DNA from 3 places in the Paenibacillus sp. FSL E2-0178 genome. Region 2 is predicted to be linked to each of the others. Evidence: riboswitches for the same ligand, from Rfam matches in the RefSeq annotation. Region 2 holds a riboswitch; each other region holds the start of a gene.
The links. Region 2 has a riboswitch for thiamine pyrophosphate ahead of MHI42_RS04725 (ABC transporter ATP-binding protein). Riboswitches for the same ligand answer to the same signal wherever they lie in the genome.

Region 1: linked by a shared signal. The riboswitch ahead of MHI42_RS09630 (thiamine phosphate synthase) and the one ahead of MHI42_RS04725 (ABC transporter ATP-binding protein) in region 2 are both predicted to bind thiamine pyrophosphate.
Region 3: linked by a shared signal. The riboswitch ahead of MHI42_RS18305 (ABC transporter substrate-binding protein) and the one ahead of MHI42_RS04725 (ABC transporter ATP-binding protein) in region 2 are both predicted to bind thiamine pyrophosphate.

Annotation. Positions count from the first base shown of each region.
Region 1 is NZ_CP151953.1:2,130,567-2,140,934, forward strand. It holds gene thiH (2-iminoacetate synthase ThiH) at 29-1,150, opposite strand; gene MHI42_RS09620 (thiazole synthase) at 1,182-1,946, opposite strand; gene thiS (sulfur carrier protein ThiS) at 2,034-2,237, opposite strand; gene MHI42_RS09630 (thiamine phosphate synthase) at 2,234-2,896, opposite strand; TPP riboswitch at 3,010-3,112, opposite strand; gene MHI42_RS09635 (SDR family oxidoreductase) at 3,307-4,179, opposite strand; gene MHI42_RS09640 (NUDIX domain-containing protein) at 4,387-4,815, shown strand; gene MHI42_RS09645 (amidohydrolase family protein) at 4,819-5,028, shown strand; gene MHI42_RS09650 (S-layer homology domain-containing protein) at 5,121-7,451, opposite strand; gene MHI42_RS09655 (hypothetical protein) at 7,821-8,246, opposite strand; gene mdh (malate dehydrogenase) at 8,343-9,284, opposite strand; gene icd (NADP-dependent isocitrate dehydrogenase) at 9,450-10,368, opposite strand, start outside.
Region 2 is NZ_CP151953.1:1,055,115-1,065,482, forward strand. It holds gene MHI42_RS04700 (amino acid ABC transporter ATP-binding protein) at 1-581, opposite strand, end outside; gene MHI42_RS04705 (amino acid ABC transporter permease) at 594-1,262, opposite strand; gene MHI42_RS04710 (amino acid ABC transporter substrate-binding protein) at 1,358-2,212, opposite strand; gene MHI42_RS04715 (DHA2 family efflux MFS transporter permease subunit) at 2,710-4,230, opposite strand; gene MHI42_RS04720 (TetR/AcrR family transcriptional regulator) at 4,527-5,216, shown strand; TPP riboswitch at 5,285-5,387, shown strand; gene MHI42_RS04725 (ABC transporter ATP-binding protein) at 5,514-6,281, shown strand; gene MHI42_RS04730 (ABC transporter permease) at 6,262-7,038, shown strand; gene MHI42_RS04735 (ABC transporter substrate-binding protein) at 7,035-8,132, shown strand; gene thiM (hydroxyethylthiazole kinase) at 8,210-9,007, shown strand; gene thiD (bifunctional hydroxymethylpyrimidine kinase/phosphomethylpyrimidine kinase) at 9,032-9,859, shown strand; gene thiE (thiamine phosphate synthase) at 9,856-10,368, shown strand, end outside.
Region 3 is NZ_CP151953.1:4,212,433-4,222,800, forward strand. It holds gene MHI42_RS18270 (ABC transporter ATP-binding protein) at 1-873, opposite strand, end outside; gene MHI42_RS18275 (HAMP domain-containing sensor histidine kinase) at 970-2,403, opposite strand; gene MHI42_RS18280 (winged helix-turn-helix domain-containing protein) at 2,400-3,074, opposite strand; gene MHI42_RS18285 (EAL domain-containing protein) at 3,172-4,209, opposite strand; gene MHI42_RS18290 (pyridoxamine 5'-phosphate oxidase family protein) at 4,406-4,843, opposite strand; gene MHI42_RS18295 (MFS transporter) at 5,005-6,213, shown strand; gene MHI42_RS18300 (hypothetical protein) at 6,261-7,721, shown strand; TPP riboswitch at 7,791-7,901, shown strand; gene MHI42_RS18305 (ABC transporter substrate-binding protein) at 8,033-9,115, shown strand; gene MHI42_RS18310 (MTH1187 family thiamine-binding protein) at 9,169-9,462, shown strand; gene MHI42_RS18315 (ABC transporter permease) at 9,459-10,220, shown strand; gene MHI42_RS18320 (ABC transporter ATP-binding protein) at 10,310-10,368, shown strand, end outside.

The sequences.
Region 1 (10,368 bases), 1.1 Mb from region 2:
CGCCTCACGGCGGGTTATTTGTATCAAGTTAAGGCATGGCTAACGGCTCATCCAGGCTGTCCCAGTCCTTGAACACCGGCTGCAGCCCTTTTTCCTCGAGCATCTCCTTAATCTCCTGCACGCTGCGGTTGTCTGAGATTTCAAACTGCGGGGTGCCGCCTTCCAGAGAATGTCCGCCTACTTCAGTGGATACCCCTGCAGACATCCTGGTGATGCCGAGATGGACCAGATGATCGCGCAGGGCTGCCGGCTCCCGCGTGGACAGTGAAATACCGGAACGCGGCAGAAACAGGCGGTAGGCCAGGATAATCTGCACCAGCGCACGGTCGGTTACATCACTCGCAGGATTAAATTCCCCCAGGTACGGCCGAAAACGGGGAATGGACAAACCGATTTCGCACTCCGGATACTTGTCCTGTAAGTACCTGGCGTGCAGTGCAGTCGCGAGGGCCTCCTGACGCCATTCGTACATTCCCAGCAGGGCTCCGATATTTACCGAGCGGAATCCGGCCAGGCAGCCGCGCTCGGGCGCATCCAGACGGTTGCGGTACACCCGCTTGGGACCCTTCACATGCAGCTGGCGGTAAGTCTCCTGATGATAGACCTCCTGATACAGCGTCAGACCGTCTACTCCTGCCTGTCTGAGATCAGCGTATTCTTCGGTAGTGAGCGGATTCACTTCAATGCTGACTGAAGAGAAATAGCCGCGGAGCACCTCCACGCAGTCTTTCAGATAACTGACCGGACTTTCATTCCGGGATTCTCCGGTCAGAATCAGAATGTGGCGCAGCCCTGTGGCTGCGATCGTCTCCGCTTCCCGCCGGACCTCCTCCAGTGTCAGTTTTTTGCGCGGAAAATCATAGATAGAGCTAAAGCTGCAGTAGGTACAATGGTTGACGCAGAAATCAGCCAGATACATCGGTGTAAACAGCTGCATCACATGACCGAATTGCGTACGTGTCAATCTATGGGCCTTCTGCGCCATCTCTTCGAGGTAAGGCTCCGCTGCCGGTGACAGCAAAGCCATCAGCCCGTCCTCGTCCAGCTGCTCCAGACGAAGCGCCCGCTTCACATCAAGCGCAGTATACTGCTTCCATACCCCCTCGTAGGGAAGCTTGTCCAGCCGGGTCAGCCTATCATAAAAGCTCATGTCCTTCCTCCCTCTTCATAAACAGCATCAGTCAGGCCAGAAATCCGGTCAGCGGCGAAGAAGCTGCGGCTGTCTCTTCCACCGGCCCCAGCCCGGCCAGATAGGCCTTCCGCCCCGCCGACACCGCTTCGCGGAAGGCCTCCGCCATCAGCTGCGGGTCCCGGGCGGTGGCAATTGCCGTATTCAGCAGCACAGCGGCTGCGCCCATTTCCATCGCCTCAGCAGCCTCGGAGGGTCTGCCAATACCGGCATCCACGATGATGGGCAGACCCGTTTCTGATATCAGAATCCGGATCAGCTCCTTGGTCTGCAGCCCGCGGTTAGAGCCGATCGGCGCTCCCAGCGGCATGACGGCTGCAGCTCCGGCCGCCTTCAGCCGGAGTGCGGCTGACAGATCAGGACTCATGTAGGGCAGAACAATGAAACCCTCCGCAGCTAAGATTTCCGTGGCTCGGATCGTCTCGGTATTATCCGGCAGCAGATATTTCTGATCATTGATAACCTCAATCTTCACCCAGTCTCCCAGCCCCGCTGACCTTGCCAGCCGGGCAATGCGTACCGCTTCCTCTGCGGTGCGCGCACCGGAGGTATTGGGCAGCAGCGTCATGTGGGAAGGAATATGGCTAATAATATTGTCCTTGCTCTCCGGATCTACCCGGCGCAGGGCAACCGTAATGACCTGTGAACCCGAGCGGGCGATCACTTCGGGAATAAGAGTGTTGCGGCTGTATTTTCCGGTCCCGATGAACAGTCTGCTCGTTAAAGTAACTCCTCCAATAATCAAAGGATCCTGCATCATATCGCCTCCTGTGATAAGTCGTTGCCTTTATCTTAATTGCGTATTGGCATTCTTGCGTCTACCGCACACACAGTTACCAGTTACCTAGCCTCCGCCGACAAAATGAACCAGCTCAACTCGGTCACCTTCATTCAGCAATGTATCTTCATAAACCTCTCTGCCGGCAAGCTCACCATTCAGCTCCACAATAACCAGCTTCCCGGTCCACTCAGGCCGGGCCAGAAGATCAGCCAGCGTCCGGCAGCTCTCTTCATACCTTCCTCTGCGTCCGTTAACGGTCAAATTCATTCCAGTTCACCTCCTTTGCCCGGTAAGGGAGCTTCATTCAGGACTTCAGCATATGCTGCGGCCTGAACGGATGATCTGTAAGCCTGAGCGGCGCCAGCAGGATCCGTCGCTCCGCATATCCCGGACATTACGGCTATTCCGGCAGCCCCCTTCGACAGAACGATTCCGGTATTGCCCGGTGTGATGTTTCCGATAGCAATCAGCGGTATACTGCTGGAGCGGACGGCCAATTCCAGCTGCGCCAGGCCCCGTTCCCGCTGTCCGGGCTTGCAGGCCGTGGGGAATACATGTCCATACAGACAAAAGTCCGCTCCCTGCTGTCCGGCGCGTGCCGCTTCCTCCGGGGAATGCACCGACCTGCCCAGCCGCAGGCCCGGGGCAATGCCGCGCGCCTTGGCAGGCGGCAGGCTGTGCCAGGCCAATTGGACGCCGGCTGCCCCTGCTGCCAGAGCCACATCAATCCGGTCATTAATAACCAGCTTTGAGGGCGGAACCCCCGCTTGCAGCAACCGCTCTGCGGCAGCCAGAAGCTCCCGTGCGGACAGGGCTTTTTCCCGGAGATGGATATAATCCACCATGGTATGTACTGCAGCAGCCAGCCCCGCAAACTGCTCCGGATTCAGCCTCCCGTCCGAGATCAAATGGATTTTTTTCAGCACCTTCACCTTCCCCTCTATACGGCATTCCGGAAAATACAAAAAGACCGCCCCCTGTATCAGGAAGCAGTCCGGAATATAAGCAGGAATACCGGGTAAACCGTTACCCCTGCTGCATTATTCATTCTCCACTTCCCTACGCTGGTATAAACCAGATCAGGTTCAAAGGGTCCGAACAGATATGTTCGTCTCAGCCTTGCGGCACCCCTAGTGACCGTTCATATTCTATTGTTCTTGCAGTTTGTATATTAGCATATTATTCCTGTAAGAGCTATTCTTTAATAGATTCAATCATTTGCTCCAAGCGGATGAAGCGGCAAAAAAGCCAGCCTTCCGGCTGACTTTTCATCTGTTGAACGTTTGATTCTTTAAACCAGTATAAACTTATCCGGCTTACAAAGCAGTGCCAATGGTCAGCCGTTAACGATCTCGCCGCCGTTCACATGCATGACCTGTCCGCTCACATAAGAGGAATCATCGGAGGCCAGATATACATAAGCCGGTGCCAGCTCCTCGGGCTGTCCCGGACGCTTCATCGGCTGGGTGCCGCCGAATTCACTGACCTTCTTCGCGTCAAACGTAGACGGAATCAGCGGCGTCCAGATCGGGCCCGGTGCTACCGCATTCACGCGGATGCCTTGGTCTGCGAGATTCATCGACAGGGAGCGGGTGAAGCTGAGAATTGCTCCTTTGGTGGACGAATAGTCCAGCAGCTGCGGGCTGCCGCGGTACGCCGTGATAGACGTAGTGTTGATGATCGTGGAGCCTTTTTTGAGATGGGGCATCGCTGCCTTGGTCAGATAGAACATGGAGAATATATTCGTCCGGAACGTCCGCTCCAGCTGCTCGGCGGTAATGTCCTCAATCTTATCCTGCGGATGCTGCTCTGCCGCATTGTTGATCAGGATGTCCAGCTTGCCGAGTCCCTCAATGGTTTTATTAATCAGATCCTGACAGAAGGCCTCGACCCCGATATCACCGGAGATCAGAATACACTTTCGACCCTCCTGCTCCACCTGGCGTTTGGTTTCTTCCGCATCTTCATGCTCATTCAGATAGGATATCACCACATCTGCGCCTTCTTTGGCAAAATGAACGGCAACCGCACGCCCGATTCCGCTGTCCCCTCCGGTAATAAGCGCGGCCTTGCCCAGCAGCTTGCCTGCTGCCTTGTAAGCCGAGGTTTCAAACTCCGGAAGCGGGTTCATCTCGCTTTCAATTCCGGGCTGCTGGTCCTGTACCTGCGGAGGCAGGGTTTTGACGGGTTGTTTGCTGGTGTCTGGCATAATCCATTCTCCTTTCGCTGTACCGTTATACTGTTTTACTAATCATGTTAGGTTGGCTAAAAGTCTGGTGTTTATGCATCATACTTGCCTAGCAAAAATCGCTTTACGTTATTTTACTTACCACATAGGGAAGCCGGCCAAACAAAAAATCTTCAGTCCAACGCGTTCCCGCTCCATTATAGAGCCTGTAGAAGGAGAGTTATTCTCATGTCCAAAAAATCAAAAAGCATCATCGTTGCCGTCAAAGGTGTCATCCTGTATCAGGGCAGAATCCTCATCGTCAAGCGGGCTGCCGTCGATTCTGCAGGTGCCGGAAGCTGGGAATGTGCCGGAGGCAAAATCGAATTCGGTGAAAGCCTGGAGGCTGCACTGGAAAGAGAAATTCTTGAGGAAACCGGACTGGCGGTTACGACAGAACGTATCCTTTATGCGGTGACCCTGCTCACTGACCCTGCTAGACAGGTAGTGATTATCACCTATTTATGCCGCGCAGCCCGTGGCGAAATCCAGCTCTCGGAAGAGCATACCGATTACCGCTGGTGCACCGTGAGCGAAATGAATGCCCTGCTGCCGCCGCAGATTATCGCTGACTTTCAGGAGCACGGCATTTTTGAGCTGGAAGGGTTGTTGCGGTAAGTAATGAACGGTTTCTGGCTCACCCCGATGCAGATTATCACAGCCGCCACTTCAACCGGTGCGAAGATCTGCAATCTGGCACCTGAGATTGGAACGATTGAACCGGGCAAGAAGGCGGATCTGTTTGTAATTGAGGGCAACCAGCTTACGGATATAGACAATCTCCGGAAAGTCAGATTTGTGATGATGGAGGGCAGGATCGTATCGAAATAGAGGTTATATAGTTTGATTAAAGGCCGCTTTCCACGAGGAAAACGGCCTTTTTTTCATTTTAATATGCCCAGTATGGTTCTCTGTAATTCTGTCTATAGCTGATCCGCCGCTGCCTTCAATGCAATAATTTTGTTCGCCGCCGTTACCTCCAGCAGCACTTTCTGCGCATCCGTCAAGCCCGTGTATCTACCGTAAGTCCAGTTCACAGCTTCCTTGTCCGCCAAGGTTAAGGCCGCAGCTGCGGGCAGTTGATTGATCTTGTAAGCTACAGTATCCGCAGCCTGCTGATCGGTCAGCACACTTGCCCCCTGGTAATATCCAGCCACATTCATCTTATCGTCATAGAACACTATCATATACTGTTCCTGGAAATCAGGTACGGTGTAGAATGGCGCTGCATAGTCAGCAAAGCTCTCAATGGATATGCCATATACATCATTTGTAACTTGTTCCAGATACAGAATCTGTGAAGAGACATGCTTGATATTGAAATCCCTTGCGGCATTTGTAATGTACGGAAGCTGAGTATTAGCTATATATGAATAAAATTTCGCTTCAGGATGTTGCGCAATCCACTCACCGTCCACGGCGATCCGGTCACGTATAAGTCCATCCCTCACGTCTCTCGTAATCCCCACTCCGCTGGTGAAGCGTATCGCCTGCTCGTTAAGCACTGCATACTTCGCGCTCAGGTCCAGTTTAACCACGTTGTATCCGATAGCTTTATTACTACGATCATACAGAATAATCGTCATATAATCTTTAAGATGCTCGGGACTGACCGGGAACGAGAATCTTACCGACATATCCGGCAGATGACGGGTATACACATTGACCGGATTAGGGACAGCTTCTGCGGCCGCTGTAAAATAATAACCCGGATGATCTGCAGCCGCCCGAATATCAGGGGACAGCCCTTCAAAATTCAACAGTACAGCGGCTGAATTGGTGTACATATTTTCGGGTCCCTGGGTTACCGTAATCCCGCTTATAAGCGGAAGTGCTGCCGGAGTTGTTGTATTGCCGCCAGTACTGCCACTATCACCATTACTGCCGTTACTGCCGCCACTTGATGCCACCGCCGGTAACGCTGCGGAGATGGTGATGGAATCCTTCTGGCTGCCGTCCAGACTTGCCGGTTTATTGGCAAAGGAAGACCCCTTCGCCCCCTCGTTCACAGTAGCAGCCAGAACCCGTCCCGCCCCCGTAACGTTCGTTGCCGCATTCAGAATAGCCCGCGTAACCGTTGTGCCTTGATCCAGCTCCACCTTGAGTCCGGCCGCTGCTGCAGCCACATTAAGTGTGCTTACCGAGCCTTTTTTCAGGTGCAGGACTGACCCTTTGGCTTCAATGTTCCCCGCTCCAAAAATGCCGCTAAGCGTCACCGCAATCCCCGCTGGAAGACCTGCCGGCAGGTTAATCTCGGTAAAGCCCGCTCCGGCTCCGCCGCCCTCCTCCAGCTCAACACCGGACTGTGCAGAGACCGATGTCACAAGAGTTGAGCCTTCGGCTACAAGACGGGCGGTTCCATTCTTTTTCTGCACAATTATCTGTTTCAGGGCCGAGTCTTTGAGATGCACCGAGTCAGCCCCGTGGACAATGACCTTACCTTTGACCTCCACATTGGTCAGAGTAACCTCCCCTCCGCCAATCGCTTCATCCAGCAGCAGGTCGCCGTGGATCAACAGGTTCTGTAGAGTAACGCCGTAGGTGGATATCGTGACATTCTTATAATCCCTTATAGCAGTCGGATCAGAAGCTCCCAATACGGCTGGAGTAGTCACCGTTGCATCCGGCATGCCGCCACCAACCGGAATCGTGAAATTGTCGAGCAGTGAAACGGCCTCAGCCCTGGTCAAAGCCTTGGCTGGAGCGAATCTTCCGTCAGGATAACCTTTCATTGCTCCGGCATTTACCGCTGCCGTAACTTCGGATCTGCTCCAGCTTGCAATTTGATCACTGTCACTGAACTGGGACAAAGCCTCCTGAGCAGGGGTCTCAAACTTCATCAGCCTGAATATAATCATTGCCGCTTCCTGGCGCGTAACAGGCGCATTAGGACGAACCGCACCTTCATAGCCTTCAATGTAACCGGCTCCTATCGCTTTGGAGAACTCGCCGTATGCCCAGCTTGTCTTCGGCAGGTCGCTGAAGACCGCGGCTTTTCTCCCGTCTGTAATCTCGAAGCAACGATTGATAAGCGTTACGAATTCTGCTCTGCTGATCTCCTGATCCGGCTTCACTGACCCGTCTGCAAATCCTGTCAGCCATCCTTGTTCAAGCCATCTGTTAATCTGTTTCTGTGCCCAGTGCCCTTCATAATCTGTGCCGGCAGTTCCGTCTGCGGCTGCATAGCTGTTGCCGGACGATCCAAGCACCAGACAAAGACTCAGACCGACGGTTACAATACTTCTGAAATTCATTCCATACACGCTCCCCGGGATCTATGTATTTCTAAATTTTTCTAGTTAACCATTATCAGTTTAGCCGAACGAATGACCGGTGGGAATAGATTCCATAAATATATTTCTCACGTAAAATAAACCGGCAAATTGGGGCTTTATCTTCGCTGGTTACTAAGGTGCTTCCCGGAGAAGCGCATTGTATTCGATTTTCCGCATACATTTGGCTCGATCACCTTCTCGGAGGGGGGTTCAGCGGAGTTCCTGAGATGAGAACATATCGTCCTTCAGACGGATCTGCTTCAGTGTCTTACACAACAAAAAGCCCTGGCAGCCTAAGCTGCCAGAGCCTTTGATACTCGCGTTCCTCCCTATAAATCAGAGCCAGGTTTAAATAAGGCGCCGGTACACCATGAAAAAGATCATGATAACCAGTACGACCATCAGCAGCAGGCTCATGGTCCGGATCTTCGCGGTTTCGGCAGAGACATCACGGTTCTCCCGCATTCCGGCCGCAGCCAGGCGCAGGGGTCTGCTCATGATGCCGCCAAGCGCAAACATCGCCAGGAGCAGCACAACAACAACGATCATCCAGGCGACAGAATAGTCACCCTTGGTCATCATATAGCCTCCGGTCAACAGCTGGATAACCAGTCCATACTGGGCAAAGCGGTTGAAGCCGCCGATGGCGCTCAAGGTACCTTCCTTTGCCGGGGAAGACAGCTTCGCCGTCCCGCTCAGAATAAACGGCAATACCAGATAGAAGCCAAGCGCCAGTGTGCCGATCATATGCAGGAAAAAGAAAATACGGTCCATATCAATCTCCTCCGATTACATTGTAGGATTAAATAGCAGCAAAGCCCAATCTCTGCCTGCAAAAAGGGGCTTCAGCAGCTGCTCCGCTAACGTTACTTACACAGTTACTGCTGAAGTGACCGCACGCACAGAATCGGCTGATTTATCCAGAGCCGCCTTCTCTTCTGCCGTAAGCTCCAGCTCGAAGATCTTCTCGATGCCATCTGCACCCAGGAGTGCCGGAATACCCATGAACAAATTATCGTATCCGTATTCACCTTCAAGCAGGGCAATTACAGGGATAATCCGTTTCTTGTCCTTGAGGATTGCTTCCGTCATCTGAACCAGTGACGCGGCGGGTGCATAATAAGCGCTGCCGTTACCCAGCAGGCTGACGATTTCACCGCCGCCGACACGGGTACGCTGCACAATCTCAGCAATGCGTTCCGCAGGGATGAGCGTGTCGATCGGAATACCGCCCACACTGGAATAACGCACAAGCGGAACCATATCATCCCCATGACCGCCCAGTACGAAACCGCGTACATCTTCAACCGAAACATTAAGCTCCTGGGCGATGAATGTACAGTAACGCGCTGTATCGAGTACGCCGGATTGTCCGATTACGCGATTCTTCGGAAAGCCGAGCGCATTGTATGCTACATACGTCATGGCATCGACCGGATTGCTCAGAATGATCACAATGGACTCGGGAGCCACGCGCTTCACATTCTCACACACCGACTTTACGATACCCGCATTGGTGTTGACCAGATCATCACGGCTCATGCCGGGCTTGCGTGCAATCCCTGCCGTAATAATGACGATATCGGAATCGGCTGCATCTTCGTAGCTGGAGGTTCCGGTGATCTGGGCATCGAATTTCTGCACAGGTCCGGCTTCCAGCATGTCAAGCGCTTTACCCTTGGTTGGATTCTCCAGCTGGGGAATATCGAGCAGCACTACATTGCCAAGCTCCTTCTGGGCAAGCATAAGCGCCGTAGTCGCACCGGTGAATCCGGCACCTACGACAGTGATTTTATAACGTTTGATGGCCACGGGAAGACCTCCTAAGGGTTGGATAGCATACACTTCGTTCATTTCACTTCGCAAGACTGCCCCGGAGCATGAACCCATGATGTTGAATGGGCAGGCAGGTGCACAAGCATAAGTATAAGCTGCACGTGTGTGCAGCTTATACTTGTTATATACCGGTTAGCCTGCTTATAGATTGCTGATAATCTCGTCAGCAAAGGCGGAGCATTTCAGCTCTGTAGCGCCTTCCATCTGGCGGGCAAAGTCATAAGTAACCGTCTTATTGTTAATCGCGGTGCTCATTCCCTTGTAGATCAGGTCAGCCGCTTCCTGCCAGCCCAGATGCTCAAGCAGCATAACGCCGGAGAGAATAACCGAACCCGGATTTACAACGTCCTTATCCGCATATTTAGGCGCTGTACCATGAGTAGCTTCAAAAATAGCATGTCCCGTAAGATAGTTAATGTTCGCTCCCGGAGCGATACCGATGCCGCCGATCTGGGCAGCCAGTGCGTCGGAGAGGTAATCCCCGTTCAGGTTCAGCGTCGCAATGACATCGAAATCGGTCGGACGGGTCAATACCTGCTGCAGAGCGATGTCGGCGATAGCGTCCTTGACAATAACTTTGCCGGCTGCTTCGGCTTCCTTCTGGGCAGCATTCGCTGCAGCTTCACCATCACGTTCCTTGATGACATCATATTGGTTCCAGGTGAAGACCTTGTCGCCGAACTCCTGTTCAGCCACTTCGTAGCCCCAGTTCTTGAATGCACCTTCGGTGAATTTCATGATATTGCCTTTGTGTACCAGCGTCACACTCTTGCGTCCGTGCTTGATGGCATACTCAACCGCAGAACGCACCAGGCGCTTCGAACCTTCCTCAGAGACAGGCTTAATGCCGATACCGGAAGTTTCCGGGAAGCGGATCTTGTTCACGCCCATTTCCTTCTGCAGGAACTCGATAACCTTCTTCACTTCAGCGGAACCTTCCTGATATTCAATCCCGGCATAGATATCTTCAGTATTCTCACGGAAAATAACCATATCCACCAGCTCCGGATGCTTCACCGGTGAAGGAACACCATCGAAATATCGTACCGGACGCAGACAT
Region 2 (10,368 bases):
GTCATTCCTTCCCGGGCCAGCTGCTTGATGACCTTCAGCACCTCACCGACCAGCTCCGGATCGAGCGCCGAGGTTGGCTCATCGAACAGCAGCACCTCCGGCTCGACCGCCATCGCCCGGGCAATCGCCACGCGCTGCTGCTGGCCGCCGGACAGCTGATGCGGATAGGTATCCGCCTTGTCGGCCAGCCCTACCTTGTCCAGAAGGGCAAGCGCCTTCGTTCTGGCTTCCTCCCTGGAACGCTTCTGAACGGTCACCTGGCCCTCCATTACATTGCCGAGTGCCGTCATATGCGGGAACAGATTGTAGGACTGGAAGACCATTCCCGTCTGCTGGCGCAGAGACAGCACGGTACGCTGTTGAATTTTGCCGCCGGGAGTGAAATCCAGCTTAATATTATTCAGAGCCAGGCTGCCCTTGTCGGGAGTCTCCAGCAGGTTGAAGCATCGCAGCAGGGTGGTTTTGCCGGAGCCGGAAGGTCCGATAATGACCATCACCTGGCCATGCTCAACGGTAAGATCAACACCCTTCAAGACCTGCAGCGGACCGAAGGATTTATGTAAATCACGTATTTCAATCATGGGTATGCCTCCTTAACTGGCCGAATACCGGTCCAGCCGCTTCTCCAGGTATTTCTGCAGCACCGATAATACTGAGCAAAATAACAGATAAAATAATCCCGCTTCGCAATACAACAGCAGCGGTTCATAGGTAGTGGCTGTAATTTGCTGAGCTTTTCTGAACATTTCTACATATGTGATGCTTGCTGCAAGTGATGTATCCTTCACCAGACTAATGAATGAATTGGATAATGGCGGAACCGATACCCGGGCAGCTTGAGGCAGAATCACCCGCCGCAAAGCCTGTCCACGGCTCATCCCGACGGAGAAGGCAGCCTCCCATTGGCCTTTATGTATAGAGAGAATAGCCGCCCGGACAATTTCCGAGGAGTATGCCCCGACACTAAGGGTGAAGCCGATCACAGCTGCGATGAACGGATCAAGCACAATGCCTACCGTAGGCAGCCCGTAGAAAATAATAAACAGCTGCAGCAGCAGCGGTGTTCCGCGGATGACCCAGACGTAGAAGCCGGCAATCAGCTTCGGAATTCTCCAGGAAGAGAGCCGCACAAGCGCAGTAATTACAGCAAGTGTAAGCCCAAGCGCAAAGGAGACCAGGGTCAGCGGAATGGTAAAAGCCACCCCGGCTTTGAACAGAGGCAGCAGTGAATCGAGAAATATTTGTATTTTGCGGTCATCCATCGTTCTGACATCCTTCTTGGAACGGCAAGGCGGAAGCACAACCGGCTCCGCCTTGAGTCCATAAGTTATTTGAGACTGCCGTTACACAGGCAAGCTTATTTCGATACATCAGCTCCGAAGTATTTCTCGGAAATCTTCAGATATGTCCCATCATCATGCATGGCAGTCAGCGCTTCATTCACTGCCTGTACAAGCTCATCGTTACCCTTCAGGAAGACCGCTGCACTATACGAGCCTTCTGCAATCTCATCCACCTGCTTGATCTTGATATCCGGCTTCTGCTTCTTCAGATCCAGGAAGGACAAGCCATCATTGACGGTTGCATCAATCCGGCCGGAGGTCAGCAGATCAATTGCCTGATTGAAGCCTTCTGTGGATACAATCTCTGCACCGTTATCCGTTGCAATCTGTCCGAGGTTACTTGTCAGGGACTGGCCGGCTTTCTTGCCCTTGAGGTCCGCGAATGATTTGATATCTTCATTATCTTCACTGACGATCAGCACAGCCTTGGATACGATATACGGGTCAGAGAAATCATATTTCACTTTGCGCTCATCCGTAATGGAAACTTCATTGAAGATCGTATCGAACCGCTTGGCATCCATACCGGCAAAAATACCGTCCCACTGAGTCTCGATAAACTCGGCTTCCACGCCCAGACGTTTAGTTACTTCTTCAGCAATTTCGACATCGAAGCCGGTCAGCTTGCCGTCGGCATCATGATATGTGAACGGGGCATAGGTGCCTTCTGTTCCGATACGCAGCTTGCCGCTGGCTTTGACAGCTTCCAGGCTATTCTGCTCAGCAGGTGCCGCACTATCTGTAGCTGCTGCAGTAGGTTCAGCCGCCGTATTGCCGCCTGTTGCTGCATTATTGTTATTGTTGTTGCCGCATGCCGCAACCACGGCCATGGTCAGGAGCAGCATAATTGTCAGACTAAGTTTTTTCATAAGATTAATCCCCTCTCATCTCTCTTTATGTTCCGGACTTGCCGGCAAAATGAATCGTAACATTGAGCTGTTACATCCGTCAATAACTTTTTCCGATAATAAACATCGGATTTATGCTATATCGGTTTTTGATAGTTTAGCTTGCCCCGAAATATGCTTATGCATCAGGATTACCCAGGAAAGATTACCGTAAGCGCTTGGGTGGACACTCCACGAACGGACCGTTGTTCCAATCGCTGTTGTGCCCAGATTTTATTTATTCTCCTTAGCGGTGAAAATCCGGGCACAAAGGCGAACGCTCCGCTTTTCCACAATCAGTCCGTCCTCTCCGCTGTTTAAGTGGATGGCAATCTAAATGATCAAAAACGCAAAACAGCGACTCCCCAGTAACGGAGAATCGCTGCTCTAAATCTTACCGGGTTCTTATTTATAACGGTATCAAATCAACCAGACTGCTTAAACTATTACAACCACCCGCGCTGATTGGCAGCTGCACCTTAACCGTGCATGATTTCAGGCACCGCTTTCTCCTTGGAGCCTCCGCTTTCTGATTTGCGGCCCCGGCGCAGCAGCAGCCCAAGGACGGCGCCGCCTAAAGCTACAAAAATCATAATGTGGAAGGTATCCGCAAAGCCCTGGGCCAATACAGTCTGCTTGGCCAGCTGCAGGGCCTCCTTCGAGGCTCCGTCCACCGTCTGCCCGGCAGCGGCTGCCGCCCCCTGCATTTCAAGACCACGCGCGGAGGTTCTGGCCGTCAGAATCGTAACCAGTGTCGACACTGCAAGTGAGTTGATGACCTGCTGCATCGAGTTGGTGAGGGAGGTTACCCGGTTGACCAGATCGCCTGGCGCCTTGTTCAGCAGATGCGTATTCATCGGCATCATCATCATCCCCATCCCTGCACCGCACATAATCAGCGGAAGAATGAGATCACGGCTCTGGGTGGTCAGATCCACATGGGAATACTGGAACAATGCGCCAGAGACCAGACTGAGTCCGCAGACCACCAGCCAGCGCACTCCGATCCGGTCGAACAGAATGCCGGCAATCGGCATCATCAGCCCGGAAGCAATGGCCTGCGGCAGCAGGGTCAGTCCGGTATCAAATGCGCCGAAGCCGCGGGCCTGCTGCAGAAACTGCGGCAGCAGAAATAAAGCACCGTATAAGCCGAACTGGGCGATCCACTGCACGATAATTCCGGTGGTGAAATCCACAGATTTCAGAATCCGCAGCTCCAGCAAAGGGGTCTTGGAACGCAGCTCGGCAATGACAAAGGCAATCAGTGCAACAGCTCCCAGAGATAACCCGATTAGCGTTTTGTCCGAGGTCCAGCTCTGCGCCCCCTGGCTTACACCGTAAGTGAGTGAAGCAAAAGCCAGCGGTCCGAGCACCATTCCGAATTTATCCATGCCGGGAACGGTGTTCTTCGCCGCATTCGGCAGCTTACGCAGCCCGATCAGCACACAGATAATACCGATGGGGATATTAATCAGGAAGATCCAGCGCCAGGAGTGGTATTCCACCAGCCAGCCGGACAATACAGGACCAATCGCCGGTGCGAACAGCACGGGAATTCCCATAATCCCCATAACAACGCCCACTTTACTCTTCGGAGCCAGTCTGTATACATACGCCATCCCGACCGGGAGCACACAACCCCCTCCAAGACCCTGCAATACCCGGAAAACGACCAGCCATTCTGCACTGCTTGGCGTTGCACACAGAATCGAGCCAACCGTAAACACAATAACGGCTGTCAAAAAGACATTCTTAGCCCCGAACCGGTCAGACAGCCAGCCCGACAGCGGAATCACCGAAGCCTGCGCAAGCATATATCCGGTTACAACCCACTGCAGTGTGTGCAGATCTGTTTTGAAATCCACGACCAGCCTGGATAAAGCCACATTCATTGCTGTACTGTCCAGGACAACCATAAATACGCCGGCAATAATCGCCAGCAGCGGAACTAAAATGCTAGATAACCGAAAATCCGCATCCTGCTTCAAGGTCTGATTCATACTCCTTCTCCTCCTGAACTGTCCGCTTCAACCACGTTGACCTGCGGGCAGGTTTGTCTATATAATTAGTGAACGGACAATTGTCCGTTATCGCATTTCATAGTCTACGGACAATTGTCCGATGTGTCAAGCGGAATACGCCAATTCCCCACACTTGATTCGTTTACCGGTAGAATAGAGACTTCTTAGTACGCACTGTAGGCATAAATGTTGTATATTTTGCAGCTTTGATTCATGGATAGCCGGGTATCCGGATGGATTGTTGTAGGAAATGCAAGAATATGAAAGGGGACATCATGAAAAAAACAGAGACAGAAGTTGAACCTGTAACATCAGCTCCGGGGAACATAGAGAACACAGAGAACAAAGATAACACAGTGAACACAGACATCGCTGCAAAAGAACCCGCCGATCCCTATATGCAGCGGATACTCGAGGCGGCCCGCCAGCTGTTCACCGAGAGCGGCCTCGAAGCTGTCAGTATGTACGGCATCGCCAAACGGGCCGGCATAGGGCAGGGATCGCTCTACCGCCGCTTCACTGATAAGGGCGAAATCTGTTCCGCCCTGCTGCTGGACAGCACCGAGCAGTTTCTGTCGGGAATGGAACAGCAGCTCGCTGCCAGCGCCGGTGAAACGGCTGCCCTCACGCATCTCCAGAGCAGCATTGAGCAGGTCGTTGGTTTCATTGAGCAATATGCGGAGCTCTTGAATATGATCAAATCCGAATTCACCGGCAAGAAGCAGCTTACCCAGTTCGAACATCCTTTTTTCCAGCGGCTCGGGGTGATTATGGGTGAACTTCTGCACCGCGCATCCGCGAATGGAGAGATTATCGGGATCGATCCCCGCTTCGCTGCCACAGCGCTGATCTCTGTACTTAGTCCCGATCTTTACCTGTATGAACAGAAACGGAACGGCTCCTCCAAAGAGGAAATCTCGCGGGGAATTGTTGCATTGTTCATCACCGGCCTCTCCAAGCGCTGAGCACAGGCTCTTTACAAGCGGGGAAATTATGGTATATTAAGTAGCAATTACGAATTCAATAGCACCTGTTATTTCACTAGGGGAGTCGGCCGACTGAGACGGAGCTTAAGCTCCGGACCCTTGGAACCTGATCTGGATCATACCAGCGGAGGGAAGTGGAGCAGAATGTATCAGCGGTTCCGCGTCTTTGCAAACTGACTGTACCTTCAGGCCCATTCATTTCCTCCGGAAATGGATGGGTCTTTCTTGTTTTCGTAGCGTAATCACTTTTCCTAAGGAGGCTTGCTTCCCCATCCTATGATCAACATCGCTAACCTGTCCTATTCTTTCGGCGCAGCTTCAAGGGCTCCGGTCTTCTCCGGGATCTCCATGAAGGTCCGCCGCGGGGAGTTCATCTCCGTTGTGGGTGCCAGCGGCTGCGGCAAAAGCACGCTGTTCAAGATTATCGCCGGCCTGCTGGAACCCGGCAGCGGCGAGGTTGCCCTGCACGGGCAACCGCCTAATAGCGCCTCGGAGCGGCTCGGCCAGGTCGGCTATATGCCGCAGCAGGATCTCCTGCTGCCCTGGAGAACCGTACTGGACAATTGCCTGCTGCCCTGGGAACTGAAGCGGAACGGCTCCAAAGAGGAAGCCGTTATTCAGATCCGCAGCATGCTGCAGCAGTTCGGTCTTGGTGAGACCGGGGCTGCGTATCCGCATGAGCTGTCGGGCGGTATGCGCCAGCGGGTTGCAGTACTCCGCACCATTGCCGCCGGGAATGATCTGCTCCTGCTGGACGAGCCGTTCGGGGCACTGGACGCCATAACCAAGCGGGAGCTTCACCGCTGGCTGCTGGAATTATGGTCGGGACTGGACAAGACTGTGCTGTTCATTACCCATGACCTTGAAGAAGCGCTTCTGCTTAGTGACCGTATCTATCTGATGACCGGCGGTGCCGGGGGCGGTATGCAGGAGTTCATCACCGGTCTTCCCCGCCCCAGACATCATAGTCTGAATTACGAACCGCAGTTTGTTGCCCTGCGGCAGGATTTGGAGCTGAAGCTGTATGACAACCGTCTTCTATAGAAGATTGCTGCGGGAATACAGCCCGTCTATTCTGCTCGTGCTGCTGATCTTTGCGGTCTGGGAAACGGTGTCCCGGCTGGGGCTGATTCCTCCGTTCATCCTGCCGGCTCCCACGGCCATCTGGAGCGCTCTGATGGAGGAGCGGGGTTTGCTCTTCGGTGTGCACCTGCCCGCAACACTGCTTGAGGTACTTACAGGCTTCGCTCTGTCCGTCTTCTGCGGAAGTCTGCTGGGAACAGGCATGCATCTGTTCAGGCCGCTGGCCAAAGCGCTGTATCCGCTGCTGATTATCAGCCAGACGATTCCGCTGGTTGCCCTCTCTCCCCTGTTTATCATGTGGTTCGGCTATACCTTGTGGAGTAAGGTTGCCGTAGTGTTCCTGACCGCCTTCTTCCCGGTGGTTGTCGGCACCTACGACGGGCTGGGCAAGAATACGGAGCAGTACCGTGAGCTGCTGCTTACCTTAGGCGCAAACCGCTGGCAGATTCTCCGCAAGGCTGCTGTTCCGCTGGCCCTGCCGTCCTTTTTCTCCGGACTGAAGCTGTCGGTGGTGTACTGCGTCATTGGAGCTACCATCGGCGAATGGCTTGGAGGCAGCCGGGGGCTCGGTTATTTCAGCCGGAGAATGGCCGGCAATCTGCAGAGTGCCGAGATGTTTGCCGCTGTTGTGCTGCTGTCCGCCCTTGGGATCACTTTGTTTCTGTGTATTGCTACGCTCGAGAAGTTATTTCTGAAGAAAAGAGGACGTTATTCATGACTCCAATCCGCTATAACCGTTATCCCTACACCCGTAGTGCTCAACCTTATAAGTTGCTGCCTTATGTATTGCTCCTGTCTGTTCTCTTGGTTCTGCCAGGCTGCGCCGGCAATAACGGGTCGGCTGGCAATAACGTGCCGGCTGGCTCCGGCTCATCATCGGCATCATCCGCTCCGGCGGCAGCCGCAGACGGTACAGCCCATAAGCTGACGATCATGCTCGACTGGTATCCGAACGCCGTTCATTCCTTTTTGTATGCGGCACAGAGTGAGGGGTATTTTGCCGAAGAGGGGCTCGATGTTGAGATACAGATGCCTGCCGACAGCAACGACGCGCTGAAGCTGGTAGCTGCCGGACAAGTCGATCTGGCCCTCAGCTACCAGCCGCAGGTGCTGATGGCCCGGGGAGAGCAGATTCCGGTCAAATCCGTCGCCGCTCTGGTACGGCATCCCCTGAACCATCTCATGGTTTCCGCAGACAGCGGAATAACCCGCCCCGGGGAGCTCTCAGGCAAGCAAGCCGGTTACTCCTCCATTCCGCTGTATGAAGCCATGCTGCACACTATGATCCAAACCGATGGCGGTGATCCCGCCGCCCTGAAGCTGATTGACGTCGGCTTTGAGCTTATCCCTGCCCTCTCCACCGGGCGTGTGGATGGAATTATGGGCGGCTTCATCAACCATGAGCAGCTGATATTAGAACAGGAAGGCCATCCTGTGCGTTCTTTCAATCCGGTAGACTACGGGGTTCCTGATTATTATGAGCTGGTGCTGGTCGCAAGTGAGCAGGGTCTGCAGGATTCCTCGGAATATTTCCAGAAATTCATGAATGCTGCGCGCAAGGGTCAGCAATTCGTCACTAAGCAGCCGGAGCAGGCGCTGAAGCTTCTGCTGGAGCATCAGGATGCCACCGCACCGCTTGATGAAGCCATCGAGAAGCGCAGCCTGGAGATTCTGCTGCCGCTGATGGACGCCGGGTCACAGCCCTTCGGTTATCAGGATACCGCTTCCTGGGAGAATGTCCGCAAATGGCTGAGCGAGGGCGGTCTGCTGGCAGAGCAAGTTGACAGTGCGGATGCTTTTATTAATTTATAGAACATGCTTTCGAAGTTAGTTTTGCGAAGTGATCTCAAGGATGCGTATGCCATCAAAACTTTCAGGAGGAATAATTCATGTCTTTTCTATCCAAGGTACGGCTGGCAAATCCGCTCGTACATAACATTACTAATATTGTTGTGGCTAATTTCACCGCTAACGGACTGCTGGCGCTGGGGGCTTCCCCGTTCATGGCCGACGCACTGGAAGAGGTGGCGGATGTTGCCGCGATGTCAGGGGCGGTCGTGCTGAACATCGGTACACTGAATGAAGCCGCCATCGCTTCAATGGTGAAGGCTGGACAAGCCGCAAACCGGCATGGTGTCCCGCTCGTGCTTGATCCCGTTGGAGCAGGCGCTACACCGTACCGCACTGACGTTACCGCGAAGCTGCTGGGTGAGCTGCAGCTGACCGCTCTGCGCGGTAATGTGGCCGAAGTAGCCAATGTCGCCGGAGAGCGCTGGGCCAGCAAAGGCGTCGATGCCGGAGCAGGTGAAGGCGATGTGATCGCCTTGGCGAACAAGGCTGCGCGGAAGCTGAACTGCGTGGTGATCATCACCGGCAAGGAAGATATCATTAGTGACGGCACGCGCACCTACATCGCCAGCAACGGCCATTCCATCCTGACCCAAGTCACGGGAACCGGCTGTCTGCTCAGTGCCGTAGTTGGCGCATTTCTTGCAGTAAGCGGAGGGAATGTGCTTGAGGCAGCAGCCGAAGCACTCTCGTTCTACGGCGTGGCGGCCGAGATTGCCGCTGAAGCCGCTGAAAGACAAGGACCCGGCAGCTTCCAGATGGAGTTCCTGAATCAATTGTCCCTGGTGACACCAGATATCTACAGCAGCCGGTCACGCCTGCAGCTGCTTGAACAATAACCGCACCTTAAAGGAGAATAACCGATGACCCGTATACGTAAAGCGTTAACGATTGCCGGCTCTGACAGCGGCGGCGGTGCCGGTATCCAGGCTGATCTGAAGACCTTCCAGGAACTTGGAGTCTACGGAATGTCCGCGCTCACTGCGGTTACGGCACAGAATACCTTAGGCGTTCAAGGTGTATATCCGCTGGAGCCGGAAGCCGTTGCTGCGCAGCTGGATTCTATTGGAAGTGACTTGACACCTGATGCCATTAAGACCGGCATGCTGTTCAGCAGTGAGATTATCGGTGTTGTCGCGGATAAGGTGACAGCGTACGGCTGGCAGCAGCGGCTTGTGATCGACCCGGTAATGATTGCCAAGGGCGGGTCCGCTCTGCTGCTGCAGGAAGCCGTGCAGGCATTGATTACCGGACTGCTGCCTCTGGCTCTTGTGGTTACCCCCAATCTTCCCGAAGCAGAGATGCTCACGGGGATGAAGATTAATGGAATGGCAGACAGAGAACAGGCTGCAAGACTCCTGCATCAGATGGGGCCGCAGTACATTGTTCTTAAGGGCGGACATGATCCGGAAGGCGATCAGCTGGTGGACCTGCTCTATGACGGCCGGGAATTCCAATATCTGACCAGTCCGCGGATCGAGACCAGGCATACGCATGGGACCGGCTGTACTTTCTCGGCGGCGGTGGCGGCAGGACTTGCGCTCGGCCACTCTATAAATGAAGCGGTGCATACAGCCAAAGCCTTCATTCAGGCAGCCATCGAGGACAGTCTGAATATCGGGGCAGGACATGGGCCGACCAATCATTTTGCTTACGGGAACCGCATCAGATCAGGGGGGCAGCAGCTATGAAACGGATTGACAGTCAGCATATACGCAAGCTCCTTAAGGTATATTTCATTATGGGCAGCGTGAACTGCCGCCTCTCTCCAGCCGAGACTTTATCTGCCGCAGCAGACGGGGGAATCACCTTATTCCAGTTCCGTGAAAAGGGTCCCGGTGCTCTGACCGGCGCTGCTCTGCTAGAGCTTGGACAGCAGCTCCGGGCAATCTGCCGGGACAAGCGGATTCCGTTCATCGTCAATGACGACTTGGAGCTGGCGGTTGCACTTGATGCAGACGGGGTCCATGTGGGCCAGGATGATCTGCCGGCCCGGACGATCCGCCAGCGGCTCGGTGAGCACAAGATCATCGGCGTTTCCGCCCATAATCCCGCGGAAGCGCAGCAGGCGATTGCGGACGGAGCCGATTATCTCGGGGTCGGTCCGGTCTACCCCACCTCCTCCAAAGACGATGCCGAAGCCGTTCAAGGGACGGCTGTCATTGATACGCTCCGCCGCAGCGGACTTAATATTCCCCTG
Region 3 (10,368 bases), 3.2 Mb from region 2:
CTCCAGCGATTGTCTGTGCTCTTCCACTCTGTAGACCGCATGGCCGTCCTCGACCAGCTCTTTGACCAGGAGCGATACTCTGGCATCACTCATCCGGGGCAGGATCAGCCTTCCCTCCTGCAGCTCACCGCCGCACCCGCGCCGCAGTGCAGTCACCAGCGCAGCTTCCGGCTCCGATACCGCCAGGCTCAGATTGCCTGCCGCCTGCTCCTGCAGATGGGCAATCGTATCCTGATAGACCATCTGCCCCTCACGGATAATGCCGACGGTTCCGGCCATTTGCTCGATTTCGCTCAGCAGATGGCTGGATACCAGAACCGTAATTCCCTGCTCTTCCGGCAGCCGCTTAATCAGTGAGCGGATTTCCTGAATGCCCGACGGGTCCAGCCCGTTGGTCGGTTCATCCAGAATCAGCAGCTCCGGGCTGCCGAGCAGCGCAGCGGCAATGCCCAGCCGCTGCTTCATGCCCAGCGAGAAGCCTTTGACCGGCCTTTTCTCTTCCCCGGTAAGCGAGACAATATCCAGCACCTCGGCAATGCGCGGCTTCGGCACATCCAGAATCCGGCGGATTGCCTCCAGGTTGTCCAGGGCACTCAGATGCCCGTAATAGGAAGGGGACTCCACCAGAGAGCCTACTTTGCGCAGGATTTGCAGCTTGTTCCGGCGCAGCTCCCGGCCAAAAATTTCGATACTGCCGGAGGTCGGCTTAATCAGACCCAGCAGCATACGGATCGTTGTTGTTTTGCCGGCGCCGTTCGGACCGAGGAATCCATAGATTTCCCCTTGTCTGATATTCAGATTCAGTTCCTTCACGGCCGCACGGCCACGGTATTCCTTAAGCAGAGCTCTTGTTTCTATTACTGTATCCTTCATTCTCTTCACCTCGGTATTCAGCATAACGTCCCAAGGTTAAAAGCGCGGAAGCAGCAAGTTTAAATTTTGTTTAAATTTTCCGGTCCGGCATTTTGTTCAAATTATCCGGTCCGGCAGCCGCTTCCAGATTGTAATCCCGGTGCCCTGCCCCGTACTCTCCATACTCCATTCCAGCTCCATCCGCTTGAGCAGCAGATCAACAATGGACAGGCCAAGGCCCGCCCCTTTGGAATCGGTACTCCCGTCCAGGCCGCCGCCATGGTCCGAGATTACAAGGACACGGTTACCGCCGCGGATCTCTGTAAAAATACCTACATATAAACCGCTGCGCGCATGACGCAGAATATTCTGGAACAGATTATCAAGCACCCTGCGGAACCAGCTGACATCAACATTCCAGTAGAGCGGCGCTGCCTCCAGATCAATCTCAATCTGATACCCCTCCTTCTCCCAGAGCGGGTACCAGGCCGCAGCGCTCTCCCGCAGCAGTCTCAGCACATCCTTCTGCTCCAGCTTGAGCGTCATCCGCCCGCTGTTCAGCAGATTATAGGCCAGCAGATTGTCAATCAGCCCTCCGAGACTCTCGATCCGCTGATCCATCAGCTCAAGGGATTCCTGGCCGCGCGCCGATAAATCCTCCTTGCCCAGCACATGCAGATGGCTGCGGATCACGGTGAGCGGGGTTCGCAGATCATGTGACAGGTCGGCAACCAGGCGCTTGCGCAGGCCCTCTTCTTCCGTCTCTCTGGAGCGGCTGGCGGCAAGCTCTGTCACCATCGTATTGAATGCCTCCTCAAGCCGCCCAATTTCATCAGGTTTGCCCGGAATAACCGCCTTAGGAAGACCCTCCCGTCCGGTAAAAACCATAGCGGTCTGCAGACGCAGCAGCCTTCTGCGAATCATAATGAAGAAGAACCAGGAGCTGCCGATGAAGACTATGAAGAATATCATCATGACTACCATATACCACGTATTCAGACCCTGGGCGTATTTCACATTCGTGATTACTTCCGGAATCTGCATGACCATGAAGCCCTCGCCCGCTGCAGCCTGATCCCCCACAAAAGCAACAATTGCCAGCGGTTTAAGCGCTGCGCTATCCTTCATGAAGGACACCGTGTCGGCGGCTGTCCAATAAGAGGGAACCTCCCTGGCGGCATGGCCGCCCTCCAGCAGCGGGGGACCTGAGGGTACCGTGATCAGTTGCGTTCTGCCCTCGTTATCTACCCAGAATATTCGGGCCAGATGGTAGGTTTCGCTCAAAGCCCGGAGACGCTCAGTGATCCCCTCCGGAGGCTGTCCAAGCAGCTTACGCGCTTCCTCATGCCATATAATTTCCAGCTTATCGACGCTTGAATACAGCGCATATTCCTCGGGGGGATCTTCACGGGTGAATCCGCCAAAGGTGCTGTACAGAATAATAGTAAGGGGTACAACAACGGGAATAAACAACAGCGCAGCAATAATAATAAGTAGATACCGGAAGAGCAGGGAACGGCGCAGAAATTGGAAACACCCCGCCCTCTTCATCCTCTCACCCGGTAACCGATACCCCTGACCGTCTCAATAATCTCCGGCGCAGCCGGATCAAGCTCCAGCTTCTCGCGCAGATACCGGATATGTACCATAAGTGTCTTGTCGCCTTCGATATAGCTTTCGCCCCAGACGGCTTCGTAAATCTGCTCCTTGGTCAGAATCTGGCCAAGATGGCGCAGCAGATAAGAGAAGATCTGGAACTGCTTGCCGGTAAGCATGATCTCCCGTCCGCTTGCGGCTTCCGTAACCACACTGCTGCCCGGACTAACCACCAGATGCTTAAGAATCAAGGGAGCAGGGGCAGCCGTGCCGCTTCTTCTTAACAGGACTTCAATCCTGGCTGCCAGCTCATCGGGATGAAACGGCTTGGTTAAATAATCATCCGCGAATTCCAGCCCCTGGAGCTTATCGTCAATGGAGGTACGCGCCGAGAGCATCAGGATCGGCAGCTCCGGGTATACCCGCTTCAGCCGCTGGCCGACGGTGAACCCGTCCAGTCCCGGAAGCATCACATCCAGTATCACCAGCTGGCAGCCCTCAGCCGCTTCCAGCGCGCCTTCTCCGCTCTCCAGCCAGCGGACAGCATACTCCCGTTCCCGCAGATCCGCAGATACTGCGTTGCCAATCTCACGGTCATCTTCTACATATAGTACTGTAACACCCACGCAGAACCTCTCCCCTCTCTCCTTCAAATAACATAATAAATCCCCGGAAGCAGGCAGCCTTCAAGACTGCGCTCCGGGGAGAATGGATCTTGCTGATTCAGGCACTGAATCCGAAATGTGCCGGCGGCTTCTCTTCCGGCTTCCCGAAGAGATACCCCTGCCCCAGATCCATGCCGAGGTCACGGCAGAAGAGAAACTCCTCCCGGCGCTCGATTCCCTCGGCGAGCACCTTTGCACCGAAATCCCCGGCCCGGGAGATAATATCCCGCAGAACGTTCTGCTTGTCCTTATTCTGATCGCAGAAGCTGATCAAATCACGGTCGATTTTGACATAATCGGGCTGCAGGCTGGACATCACTTCTACAGTCGAATACCCCGCACCGACATCATCCAGCGCAACCAGCATACCCTGCTGGCGGTATTCGGCAAAAATGGCGCGGAGATGCGGCATATCGTTTATTTTTTCCGTTTCCACCACTTCAAATACATAATCCTCCGGATTCTGATCCAGCCGCTGAATCGTCTCGAACGTATGCGTGAGACAATACTTGGGATTATAAATAGAGGAGGGCAGAAAGTTAATGAACCGCTTGATGCCCTTCGGCAGCATTCTTGTACTTGTCTCAATGGCTGAAATCCTGGCCGCGCGGTCAAGAAAGGAATGGAATCCTGTACGCCGGGCAATCTCAAACAGCTCATACGGCTGAAAATGATTCCCTTGCGGCAGCGGCCGCAGCAGCAGTTCAAAGCCAATAATCTCTTCGGAGAAATTCACAATCGGCTGCATGTGGCTGCAGAAATCATGGCTCATAATAATCGAAACCAGATTCTCGCTGGAAAAGCGGACCTTCAGCTGATCCAGAGTCAGCCAGCGCTCCAGAGTAATGCGGGCTCCTCTGCCCTTAATGCATAAGGACAAGGAGATCTGCTGCTGCTGCTCGAATACCTCCAGCCGTCCTAACAGCTCCAGCAACTCTTCTTTACAACGGTAGGGAATGATACAGGTCCTGCTTGTCCCGAATACTTCATATCCTGCATTCCTTACCGCAGCGGCAAGCGGAACAGAATAGGGGCGCAGCTTCAGCTCCCCTTCATCTTCAATCGGGTCTATGTCAGCGCAGTCAACACAATTCATGGCAATCGCCTCCGCCTCAGGATGTCAAAATACTGAGGCAAGTATAGCATGATTTCCCATGTTCCATCTATTATTTACGGACATGCGGCACAACGCGGCAAGGCCCTTCCCGAACCCTAAGGCTCGGGAAAGGCCTGATCATAAACATTACCTCTATTATTATAAAGGACTGGGTCCCTTCAGTACCGCCGTTTGCTTACTTGGATACCGCAGCAGTCCCCTGCCATACTCCGTGTTCCTTATTTTTGCCCATATATTCAATCCGTGTCGGGGAGAGCTCCAGGATTACATAATCGGGATCATCCGGTCCCTTGAACCATTGCTCCAAGGAAGTGTTCCATACTTTCGAACGCAAACCCTCATCTTTGGTGACAGCTACGGTAGCCTCAATCTCCAGCACATCCTTGCCGCCGCCCTGCTCGTAACCCAGCAGCAGACAAGCATTCGGATTATCCTTAAGCTCCTCTACCTTATGGGTCTTGCGGTTCGTAGCCAGATAAATGTTCAATCCGTCATGAAATACCGCCATATAACGCACCTTAGGTTTGTTGCCGGCTTCTATCGTGCCGAAGGACCCGAACTTGTTGTCATCCAGCACCTGTATGATCGTTTTCTCCAGCTCTTTGTTATCCATTGACGAGAAAGCTCCTTTCGAATTCATGTGAATATAAGTTTATATATTCACATCCGCAGTTTGGATTTATTATAAAAACTGTGCTTATTATAGTGTACCCGTTCGGTTCATAATGAATCCCGGACTATGTTCATAAATTCACCCAGAAGGAGTCTCTCCCCTTGAAAAAATTAATCTGGATCGGCTGTCTCTCCTATTTCGTCATCGGCCTTGCCCATGTGGTGCTGGGCTCTATTCTGCCTGTGCTGCTCCAGCATTATGACCGCAGCTACAGTGCCGGAGGCGAGCTGATCTTCAGCCAGTTCGGCGGCTTCCTCGCCGGTGTGCTGGTCTCGCCGCTGCTGAACCGCCGCTTCGGCAAACGCGGGGGCATCCTGATCGCCACCGGGCTGCTGGTCTGCGCCGAAACGGCCTACGCCTTCCTCCCGCCCTGGGGCTGGATGTACGTGATCGCGATAGCTGCAGGCTTCGGCTTCGGCATGATCGAAGCTGTCATCGGCACGATTATTATCGCCGCGATTACCGAAGGAACGGCAATTGCCATGAGCCGGCTGGAGGTGCTATTCGGTGTAGGCGCGCTGCTCATGCCGCTGGCCGCAAGTCCGCTGATTGCCGCCGGCAGCTGGAGGCTGGCTTTCCTGATCGTTGCCGCCTTTTCTCTGGTTTCGCTGCTCTTCTGGGCGAAGAGCAGCTTCGGTCCGCTCCAGCGTGTGCTGGATGAGCGGCCGTCACGCCCTGCCGCTGCCGCGGCCTCCGCAGACGCAGCAGCAAGTGCAACAGTACCCGCCGCCGGCAAATCCGGACGCCTGCCCTACAAAGGTAAACAGTGGGTACTGCTTGGCCTGTTCATCGTCTTCTTCTTTCTCTATGTAGGTACCGAGATGAGTCTGGTCAATTTCATGCCGGCGATCTTCATCGCCAAGCTTGGCATGAGCGAAGCTGCGGCAGCGCTGACGGTTACCTTCTTCTGGCTGGCTATGTCGGCGGGCAGACTATTCGCCGGTGTGGTTGCCGAGCGGATTTCCTACCGCATCTATGTGCTCATCAGCTGCTTCGCCGCTTTGCTGCTGCTGGTTATTTTCCCGTTCGCAGAGCACCGGATTGCCGCATTCGCTGTCATTCTGCTGCTCGGGCTGTTCATGTCCGGCATCTTCTCCATCGCCCTGGTCTTCGCAAGCAAGCTGCTGCCCGGTGCGGAAGAATCCACGCCAAGCATCATGATCGCCTCGGGCGGAATCGGCGGCGCGGTGCTGCCGCTGCTGACCGGCTGGTCCATGAACCATATGCAGGTGGCCCAGACATCGGGGCTTCTGGCCGCTTTTGCCGCCGTATTATTCCTGCTTAGCGTGGCCGCCTGGAAAATCGGGTAATATAATAAGCAAGTTCAATATCCTGTGAATAAGGACGGAACCCCTATATGGCTGAGCTTCACTCCGAGAGACCCGAACCGCTGCTGCATACTGCATTGCTGCAATTCATTTTCCCCTTCTCCATCAAGGCCGGACAGGACAAAGAGCTGGCCCAGCGTCTGCAGCAGGAAGGATTTACGCGTTTTTTTCTCGATAACAAGGATCTTGAGCATGCTTATTACGGGGAGGGCTACTGCGTGTCCCATGAGAAAATGGAGCGCAGCTACCTGCCGTTCGCCGCTCATGTCCTCTTTCCGCGTGAGAAGGATGCTGATTCCTTCCGCCGCTTTTCCCGGGTGAACAATCTGCTGTGCCAGCTTGAAATGCCGTTTCAATCCGTGAATTTCCGCGTGCTGTCCACGGATGTGTTCCTCTGCCCGTTTGAGCTTGGTTTCCTGACCATAAGAGTGGCTATTGAAGAAGAGCATCTCTCCTTCAGCACTGCGCTGGAATTCGCCGACCGCTTCCGTACACTGGAGGACGTATCCTACCAGGATAAGCAGTCCTTTATCCATTGTCATAAGAAGTCTTTTGGACAGGTAGAGGATTTCGTATTCAAGAATCTGGTTGCCGGGCTGGAGCCGTTTCTCGACCCTGCGGAGATCGATGGCGCGTATTTTGAGACCTTGCCTTTTTTCGTGGATGAACGGATGCTGGTGCAGGCTTTCTATGGCTTCAACCGCGTGGAAGAAATAGATGAGATCAGTGTCGAGCTGCGCTACCGTGCCTCCCAGCTGGATGGGCTGAATATGGAGGGTAAACCCTATACCAGTGCCAGCGATCCCGAATATATCGAACAGTATACCTCTGAGCATTGCTACAGCCGCTGGGGGCCGGACACCTATTATATGACCAATGAGCAGACCTTCTGCTGCCTGAGTCGGGCGGAAACTGACATCGCCACCCAGCTGATTAATCAGATGTACGGGGAGTATTATTACGGGCTGCTGCTGAGTATTTTTCATAAAATCGTGCTGCTGAAGCTGGCCAATCTGCATTCCCGGCTGCGCATCAACCACGATTATGACGAGATCGAGAATCTGATCTTCCTGATTAATAAGTTCTCGGCCAAATTCTACTTTCTGGAGCTGATTTCGCAGTCGCAGGGACGGGAGATCTTCTTCCAGCTGCGCAAGGTTTACGGCAATGACGCCCTGTTCGATGAAGTGAAGATGACCTTGAATGACCTGTTCCAGTATCAGGATAAATTCCAGGCCAAACGCCGGGATACGCTGCTGATGGTCCTGACTGTATTTACGGTAATAAGCGGGATTTACGGAATGAATCAGGTCATTGAGGACTTGAAGGCACCGATCGATTGGAGCAAAATGCTGGAGTACTCTGCGTTTGAGTACCTGGCGCTGTTCCTCACCTTCTCCGGGATCGCAGTCAGCCTGGGCCTGACGCTGAGGGAGGCGTGGAACGGAATACGCAGCCGCCGTAAGAAGCGGTTCTATGATAAGGATTGAGGGGCCACTGGACAACAGCGGAACTGCCGTCTATAATACACCGTAAGAACATAGCAATACCCGTGAACTTCATAGAACCAGGGGTGCTGGAATTGGCCGGCTGAGATTGTATCCCACAAGATACTGACCCTTATACCTGATCTGGATAATGCCAGCGTAGGAATCTTCATTCAACCCCGAGCCCCTTCATGGGCCTGAAGTTGAACTCACCTTGCGCAAGTAACTGGCGTCCCGGTCTCCGGGGCGCTTTTTGGTATGGGTTACTCTGAATTTTGGAAGACTAGGGATTGCTGGAAGGAGAGAGAAGAGAAATGGGAGTCAAAAAAGTATTACCGCTGCTGCTCAGCTCTATGCTTGTGCTCGTGATGGCCGGATGCGGCAACGGGAACGGCAACCCGGGCGGCAATGCCGGAGGCAGCACACCTGCCGCCGGGAACAGCACCGCTGCACCTGAAGCAACTGCAGCCGGCACCACCAACGCGCCTAAAGAGCTGACCCCGGTTAAGATTGCGCTGGATTGGACGCCGAACACGAATCACACCGGCCTGTATACCGCCAAAGAGCTGGGGTATTACGCAGAGGAAGGTCTTGACGTAGAGATCGTGCAGCCGGGTTCCGCCGGTTCGGATACGATGGTCACTTCCGGTGAAGCCCAGTTTGGCATCAGTGCACAGGAGGCGCTCACCCTGGCCCGCCTGCAGGATGTGCCGCTCGTATCCATCGCCGCTATCATTCAGCATAATACCTCCGGCTTTGCCGCTCCAAAGGACCGCAACATTAAGACGCCGAAAGACTTCGAAGGCAAAACCTACGGAGGCTGGGGCTCTCCTGCGGAAGAAGCAGCCATGAAAGCCATCATGGACCCCGATGGCGGAGATGTCTCCAAAGTGAAATTGGTGAATATCGGCGAAGCTGACTTCTTCACTGCGGTGAAACGCGATATCGACTTCGCCTGGATCTTCTACGCCTGGACCGGGATTGAAGCCGAGCTGCGCGGCGAGCCGCTGGATATGCTGTACCTGAAGGATTACGCGCCGCAGCTGGATTACTACACACCGGTGCTCACAACCAGTGAGAAGGAAATCGCCGAGCATCCGGAAGTGGTGAAGGCTTTCCTCAAAGCTACGTCGAAAGGTTACCAATACGCGATCGACAACCCGGAAGAAGCGGCCACTGTCCTCTCCGACGCTGTGCCTGATCTTGATCCCGAGCTGGTGCTGGCCAGCCAGAAATGGCTCAGCCCGAAATACAAGGACGATGCCGCCCGCTGGGGTGAGCAGAAGCTAGAAATCTGGCAGAATTATGCCGACTGGATGTACGGCCTGAAGCTGCTCGATAAGCCGCTGGATGCCGCAAGTACGTTTACGAATGAATTTTTGCCGGAAGGCCAGTAAACACCGAGTGGAATAGTAATGACACTAACTCACATGAGAGGAATGAATAATAAATGGCTAATACACTGCTTAGCATTCAGGTAATTCCCAAGACTCCAAACAATGAGGATTCGATCCCTTACGTGGACACTGCGATTGAGGTAATTCAGAAGTCGGGGGTCAAGCATCAGGTGAATCCGCTTGATACCACCATGGAAGGCGAGCTCACGGAGCTGCTGGAAGTTGTACGTCAGATGCATGAGGCACTGATTGCCTCCGGCAGCCCGAGCGTGATCTCCCAGATCAAGATCGCCCATAATCCCAGCGGCATTAGCATGGACAAGCTGACGGAGAAATACCGGCCGTGAGAAGCACCTGGAGACAAATCTGGCCGCCCCTTGTGGCGGTCATCTTTTTTCTGGGCGCATGGCAAATTGCGGTATCGGTGTTCCATATCCCGGCCTGGCAGCTGCCCAGCCCGTCCGATATCGCGCGTGAATCACGCGGCAACGCCTCCGGGATCTGGGCGCATACGGCCGCAACGCTGCGGCTGACCCTGATCGGCTTCCCGGTCGGCACCGGCATCGGCCTCATTGTGGCTCTGCTGCTCCATCTGCTGCCCTGGCTTAAGCGAGCGCTCTACCCGCTGCTGATCCTCAGCCAGAATGTGCCCTCCATTGCCCTTGGACCGCTGCTGATTATCTGGTTCGGCTTCGGCCTGCTGCCCAAAATCGTCCTGATCACCCTCGTCTGCTTCTTCCCGGTTGCCGTAGCGGCCATGGGCGGGCTGGCGCAAAGCGACAGGGTAATGTTGAACTATATGAAAATGGCCGGTGCAAGCAACTGGCAGATCTTCACCAAGCTGGAGCTACCCGGCTCCCTGCCCTCCCTGTTCTCAGGGCTCAAAATCTCCGCGACCTATGCCGTCATGGGCGCAGTGGTTGCCGAGTGGATTGGCGCGGACAAAGGGATCGGCTATTATATGCTGCTGCAGAAGGCCTCTTACCGCACGGACCGGATGTTCGTGGCCATTGTCATTATTGTGCTGCTGAGTCTGGTGCTGTTTGCACTGATTGCCCTGCTGGAGAAATGGCTCGTGCGCTGGAAACCGCGCAAGGAAGCTTAACACGCACAGGGTAACAATACACGCTATACTGAGCACGTTTGAGATAAAGCCTTAAGTACAAAAATTCTATATAGAAGGAGCTGACCGAAGTGTCTCCACTCACGAATACCGTACAGCTCAAGAAGGACGTCCCCGGCAGCAGCCTTGA